DNA from 2 places in the Psychrobacillus sp. MER TA 171 genome. Region 1 is predicted to be linked to the other one. Evidence: riboswitches for the same ligand, from Rfam matches in the RefSeq annotation. Region 1 holds a riboswitch; the other holds the start of a gene.

Evidence for each region. A riboswitch is a leader RNA that binds a small molecule or an ion and turns the genes downstream of it on or off. The one in region 1 is predicted to bind preQ1.
Region 2: it holds a riboswitch for preQ1, as region 1 does, so the genes downstream of both, queF (preQ(1) synthase) here and M3627_RS15860 (QueT transporter family protein) in region 1, are expected to answer to the same signal.

Annotation. Positions count from the first base shown of each region.
Region 1 covers NZ_JAMAWN010000020.1:48,249-51,675, forward strand. The annotation lists gene M3627_RS15855 (ring-cleaving dioxygenase) at 1-893, shown strand, start outside; gene M3627_RS15860 (QueT transporter family protein) at 929-1,441, opposite strand; PreQ1 riboswitch class I at 1,448-1,492, opposite strand; gene M3627_RS15865 (polysaccharide deacetylase family protein) at 1,630-2,439, opposite strand; gene M3627_RS15870 (NUDIX hydrolase) at 2,552-3,178, shown strand.
Region 2 covers NZ_JAMAWN010000024.1:2,286-5,712, reverse strand. The annotation lists gene M3627_RS17035 (methyl-accepting chemotaxis protein) at 1-1,055, opposite strand, end outside; PreQ1 riboswitch class I at 1,361-1,407, shown strand; gene queF (preQ(1) synthase) at 1,532-2,032, shown strand; gene queC (7-cyano-7-deazaguanine synthase QueC) at 2,209-2,883, shown strand; gene M3627_RS17020 (VUT family protein) at 2,931-3,427, shown strand, end outside.

The DNA of each region.
Region 1 (3,427 bases):
GAATGCGATTAGTAAAGAAAACGGTGAATCAAGACGATATTCAAACATATCATTTGTTTTTTGCAGATGATGTTGGTGGAGCAGGGACAGATATGACATTTTTTGATTTTCCGGGAATTCCAAAAGGTACACATGGAACGGATGAAATATTCAAAACGTCCTTTCGCGTTCCAACGGATGATTCCCTCCATTACTGGGTTAAACGATTTGATCGCTTGAACGTTAAACACAGTGGTATACAGGAGCAGTTCGGAGTGAAGGTTCTCTCTTTTGTTGACTTTGACGACCAGCAATATCAATTAATTTCTGATGAGTATAATACAGGAGTGGAATCAGGAACACCTTGGCAAAAAGGGCCTATCCCTTTAGAGCATGCCATCACTGGACTAGGACCGATCCACATTCGAATTGCACAGTTTGACTATATGAAAGAAGTTTTAGAAAAGGTATTACTGTTTAAAGAGATTGCGAAAGACGGAGATTTTCACTTGTTTGAGGTTGGAGAAGGTGGAAACGGAGCGCAGGTGATTGTAGAAAAGAATGTTGTTCTTCCAGCTGGTCGTCAAGGCTTCGGAACAGTGCATCATGCGGCATTCCGCGTAGAAGACAGAGCGGTTTTAGATGAGTGGACAGAGCGCATCGAAAGCTTTGGATTCAATACATCTGGATTCGTAGATCGCTTCTTCTTCCAATCCCTATATGCGAGAGTGGCGAATGGAATATTATTTGAGTTTGCGACTGACGGTCCTGGATTCATGGGTGACGAGCCTTATGAAACTTTAGGAGAAAAGCTTTCCTTGCCACCATTTTTAGAGTCGAAACGTGCTCAAATCGAAGGCTTAGTGAGACCTATAGATACAGTAAGAAGCACGATTGAGTTTGTAAAGGAATAAAGTAAGAGCCCTCCATAACGGAGGGCTCTACTTTTTTATATGAGTTCCTTAAATTTTAAACGTTTATTTAAGGCAAGCATTAATGGTATGCCTACTGCCATTACTACAAATTCACCTAAAGCAACTGTATACCACGTGTAATAAAAAGGATTAGCAATATCGAATGCAAAATATAGTTCTATATCAAACGCAAGATGCAGTTCAATCGCGATGATAAACATAGTAAATGTAAATAATACAGTGTTTAAAATCATATGCCAAATCTTATTCTTAACAAATTTCCCTATCAGTATACTAATAGATAGAGTGAGGATGGAATGTCCGACACCAAAAGTTAAATCGTAGAGTCCTAATGGAGAGAAAAGGTTTGTAATAAATACACCAATTACAATTCCAAAGAAAAACTTTTTGTTGAATATTATGAGGTGATTAAACATCTCGGATATCCGAAACTGAAAAGCACCAAATGCGATAGGAGCCACTAGCATAGAGACAGCTACATATAAAGCTGCAATGATTCCACTTGTAGCAATTGTTTTTATGTTCATATTCATTTCTCCTTAGTTTTTTACCGTGGGAGGTTCTCGAACCACGTTAATTTATCGAACAATCCATAATAATAGGCTAATAGAGGTAGGATGTCAAGAAGTTCCAACATAAAGGTAGTTTAAAGATTAGCATGGGAAATAGAAAAAACCATGAATAGGCTGTGGCCACTCATGGTTTAAGTTGTCTTTTATAATGATTTGTCACGAAGGAAATTTTGAACTATATGCTTTTCTTCTTCATATGTTTTAAGTGTGTAGCCTTCTTCTTGGAGCCATTCAATAATAAGAGGGAGTGCCTTAGTAGTTTGGCTTCTATCATGAAGGAGTATAATAATATCTTTGTCACCCGATTTGTACGCTTTCTCTGTTTCCAACTGAACGTTTTTAACAATTTCTTTATACTGCTTATCAGTGTATCTCCAGTCGTTAGAGTCCACATCCCAATCCCAAAGCTTATAGTTTTGTTTAATAAGTTTATCCTGCATGGCTGTTGTTACATGTGGCTTGCTTCCGTAAGGTACACGAATCAGCCTTGGATTGTGCCCCGTCATCTGCTCGATCAGGCTAACCCCGCTATTAATTTCTTGTATAAAGGCTTCTGCGTTTTTGTAAACCTTAGTCTTGTCATGCGTCATGCTATGAGTCCCAATATAATGCCCATTTTTTGCTACAGCTTTCACAATGGATTCATGTTCCTTCATATGCTTTCCTAAAAAAAAGAATGTGCCACTAACTTCGTATTGCTTAAGAGTTTGAAGGTTAATAGTTGTAAACTTATTTGGCCCATCATCAAAGGTTAAGTAAACGTTAGCTTTCTTTGGTGAAGGTGGGACGGGAGGACGGCTATCTTCTATTTTCTTATTTAATAATCTGTTAATATGTTTTTCGACAACTGTATGATCCACAGATGAATTGCTTTCAGTGGCGAGACTAACCGATGGAAATGGTAGAATAAAAACTAGTAATGTCAGACTGAAGGATAATAGAAGCTTTATCATATTGGAATCACCTATTTTCTTTCTACGAGTTTTATATGACTGCAATATTTAAATATATTCAACTCAAACACCATATAGAATAAAAAATGATTATTTTAAAAGGGGTCTTCACATGGAATTGCTGAAAACGTTCGACCATAGAGGAAATGTTACGGGAGTGGCTACTCGTGAGGAAATACATAGGTTAGGACTTTGGCATGAAACCTTTCATTGCTGGATTGTCTGTAGAGAAGAAGGAGTGGATTACATCTATCTCCAGCTAAGGAGTGATAAGAAAAAAGATTACCCAAGCTTATTGGATATTACGGCAGCTGGTCATCTGTTATCAATAGAATCAGTAGAAGACGGGGTAAGAGAGGTAGAAGAGGAACTAGGGATCGAAGTAGCTTTTAGGGAGCTGGAGTCCTTAGGGGTAATAGGCTACACGATTATCTCAGAGGAGTTAATCGATAAGGAGTTTGCTCATAACTTTGTTTATAAAGCTACTCCCACATGGGATGCATTTACATTACAAACAGAAGAGGTAGCTGGAATTGTTAGAACTGAGTTTTCGTCTTTTATGGGGCTATGGAGGGGTAACGTAGAATCTATTAAGATAGAAGGAATATTGATCGACGAGCAAGGAGTAAGGTGTAGTATAGAAAAAAATGTAGGTAAGGAGAGCTTTGTGCCTCATCCATTAGATTATTTTGAAAAAGTTCTAGAGAGAATAGAGGAAAAGCTAAGGGTTACTGAATGAATTATAAAGAAGGACGGGACATAACTCTCCTCCAAATAAAATATAGTTGTTTTCCGTTACGACGGACGCTTTCTGCAAGGCATGGGACTTCAATTTCCTCGTCACTTTGCTCCTGCTTAGGCTTTTGCGCTAGCGTGTTCGACCTGGAGTCGAAAGAATAGGAACGTAGAGAGTCTTACAAGAAAACAGCTGGCGTATAAAGAAGAAAAAACGTGAAATCAATTTTTCTGATTTCACGTTGTTTTAATT
Region 2 (3,427 bases), on a different contig from region 1:
ACAATCTTAGCATTTGCTGATAGCTCATCCATTTGTATGTTTTTTTCATTTAATTTATTTATAACATTTGAAAGTTCCAAGGTTTTTTGATCGGTTGCTTCTGTTAAGACTTTTTGTTTTGTCACTCCCTCAGCAATTTCCACAATTTCTTTGCTTATTTTTTCACCAGTTACACTAGTTTCATCTGAGATTAAACTAAGTTGATGGGAAGAATCACTAAGGTGTTCTACTGTATTTCTGACGGTTGATATTAATTGTTTCGTTTGTTCAGTCATTAAATTAAAATCCTTCGATAATTCCCCTAATTCATCATTTGCAAATGATTTAATATTTACTGTTAAATCGCCTTCAGCTACCTTTTTAACACTATTTCTTAATGTTTGAATCGGACGATTGATAGAACGAATAACTAATAGACCTAGTAACGAACTAACTATTAAACAAAGTAAGATTACAATGCATGTAACTGTAAAGAGAAGAGAATACTTTTCTTTTACTTCTTTTAACATGATTTCGTTATTATCGAAATATAAATCACCAATTACATCTAAGGATTCTTCTGCTGCATCAAATTTTATATATCCTTCATTTTGAGATAACAACATACCTTGTTCACGGTCGGAAGGATTGGAAGAGGATAGTAACTGAACAACTTCATTCGAGATTGTAAAGTATTCTTCTTTCATATCTTCATGCGCTTGCGCTAGTTTTTTTTCGTTTGGGAGATTAATAATATTTGAGTAATACTCTGAAAATCTTTCTTCGATATCTACCTTTTGACCATTATATTCTTCTAATTGATCTTTAAAGGCACTAGTACTTGGTTCATATAAATAGAGATTTTTTTCAGCTATATACATTTGATGAAAGTCGATTCCAACTGTTCGCAATAAATTCAAATTTTTAGACCTACTCTCCAAGCTCTCTTCTAACGAAGATTGGACATTTTGTAGATTAAATAAACCCATTAAACCTAGTAGAATATTGGTTGCAACTACTATAGTAATTATAGTAGAGATTTTGGTTTTAATAGACATTTTAAAACTTCTTATCATAATGAGGAGCCCCTTTTTAATTTTTATCCTTCGGCAAATCGTCGTTATACTTATAGATGACTTTTATCCTTGTTAAAGTCCTATAAAATGGTCATTGTTATAACTTTTGTATTACCTTTCATTCACAAAAAGTAATTCTACCATAATAATTGATTTTAGAAAATAAAAGATTACCAATTATTTCATTGAAGGGGCTAAACTATTATGAAACCTTCATAGTAAGGACAGAGTAATACATTAATAATTCAATTTGACATTTATCTCCATGTATTATATTATTTTTTTAGATAAATACCTGAAATTTTTCAGGAGAGGTTCATAGCAGATACCCTCTATAAAAAACTATGGATACATGACGAACATGCCATGTCCATAACTGGACATGGCTTTTTTGTTTTAATCCTGTAAAGTTTTATAGAAAATGTTGCAGCCTCTCCTTGAAAAGATTTGGTATTACTTTTCAAGGGGGTTTTTTTATGTCTGGCCGAAAGTCAGCTGAAGGATTAGAAGATTTGACCTTATTAGGAAATCAAAAAGTGCAATATGCATTTAACTATGCGCCTGAAGTATTAGAATCAGTAGACAATCTACATTCTAATCGAGATTATTTTGTGAAGTTTAATTGCCCAGAGTTTACGAGTCTATGTCCAATAACGCAACAACCTGATTTTGCTACTATGTATATTTCATACATCCCAGATAAAAAAATAGTGGAAAGTAAATCGCTGAAGCTATATTTATTTAGCTTTAGAAACCATGGTGATTTCCACGAGGACTGTGTGAACATTATTATGAATGATTTAATCAACCTGCTAGACCCTAGATATATTGAGGTTTGGGGGAAATTTACACCACGTGGTGGTATCTCTATTGATCCGTGGTGCAACTATGGACGACCAGGAACAAAATATGAGGAAATCGCGAGCTATCGTTTAATGAACCATGATCTTAATCCAGAAAATATTGATAATCGATAAATGGAATTGAATAGGAACTAGGAACTTCTTACTTCTAGACGATTACTTATAAATAAAATTAATTAAATAGATCCTTGTTAGCAAGGAAGAGGTTATTAGCGACCCTCTTAAAAAAACTAAGATGAAAACAGCACTTCTCTTAGTGTGCTGTTTTTCGTCGTGAAGGAGATTTATACATGAAACAAAGTAAAGCACTTATTGTATTCAGTGGAGGGCAAGATAGTACGACTTGTTTGTTCTGGGCGATTGAAAATTTTGCAGAAGTGGTGGCCGTGACCTTTGATTATGGTCAAAGGCATCGCCTGGAGATTGACTGTGCAAAAGAAATAGCAAAAGAGCTTGGCATCGAACATCATGTGCTCGATATGTCATTACTAAATCAGCTTGCAGCTAATGCATTGACACGCGAGGAGATCAAAATTGAAGAAGGGGATAAAAGTGAGCTACCTTCAACATTTGTTCCCGGAAGAAATCTGCTTTTTCTTTCATTTGCTGGTGTCTTAGCTAGTCAAGTAGGAGCAAAGCATATCGTGACAGGGGTTTGTGAAACAGACTTTAGTGGGTATCCCGATTGTCGCGACGTTTTTATCAAATCGATGAATGTGACATTAAATTTATCAATGGATAGTTCCTTTGTCATTCATACACCATTAATGTGGATCAACAAGGCACAAACATGGGAGCTAGCAGATTCTCTTGGTGTATTTGAGTATGTGAGAGAAAGAACTTTAACCTGTTATAACGGAATCATTGCAGATGGTTGTGGAGAGTGCCCAGCATGTAAATTACGTGAAAATGGGCTTGAGGAGTATTTAAATACGAAGCGAGAACTTGAGGAAAAGAATATATAAACGGTACTAACCTTTACAAAGTTAGTGATGTTTAAAGGAGAAGCATAATGAGAATATTATTTTATTTATTATCTATTGTTATTGCAAATGTGGTGACGGCTAGATTTGCACCGTTAGAGTTTGGCATGTTTATCGTTCCTATGGGAACGCTTTTTGTTGGAGCAACCTTTATATTTCGAGATCTTGTGCAAAACAAATATGGTAGAGCTAAAACATATTTATTTATCTTCTTAGCATTACTCTTATCAGGGACTGCATCATTTGCACTTGGAGATACTTTAATGATTGTGGTAGCATCTGCTTTATCTTTTGTAATCGCCGAGACAGCAGATACAGAAATCTATACACGCTTAAAGTTACCAATGGCGTGGAGAGTTTTTTACAGTGGGATTGTGGGAGGTCTTCTTGATTCTGTTGTTTTCGTAATCGTTGGATTGAGTCCACTTGGAGCAGGATTTATACCGTGGGAAGCTGTACCCGCAGCAATTGTCGGCCAAGTAATTGTGAAGACAGTCATTCAAATGATAGGTGCCTTGATACTGAA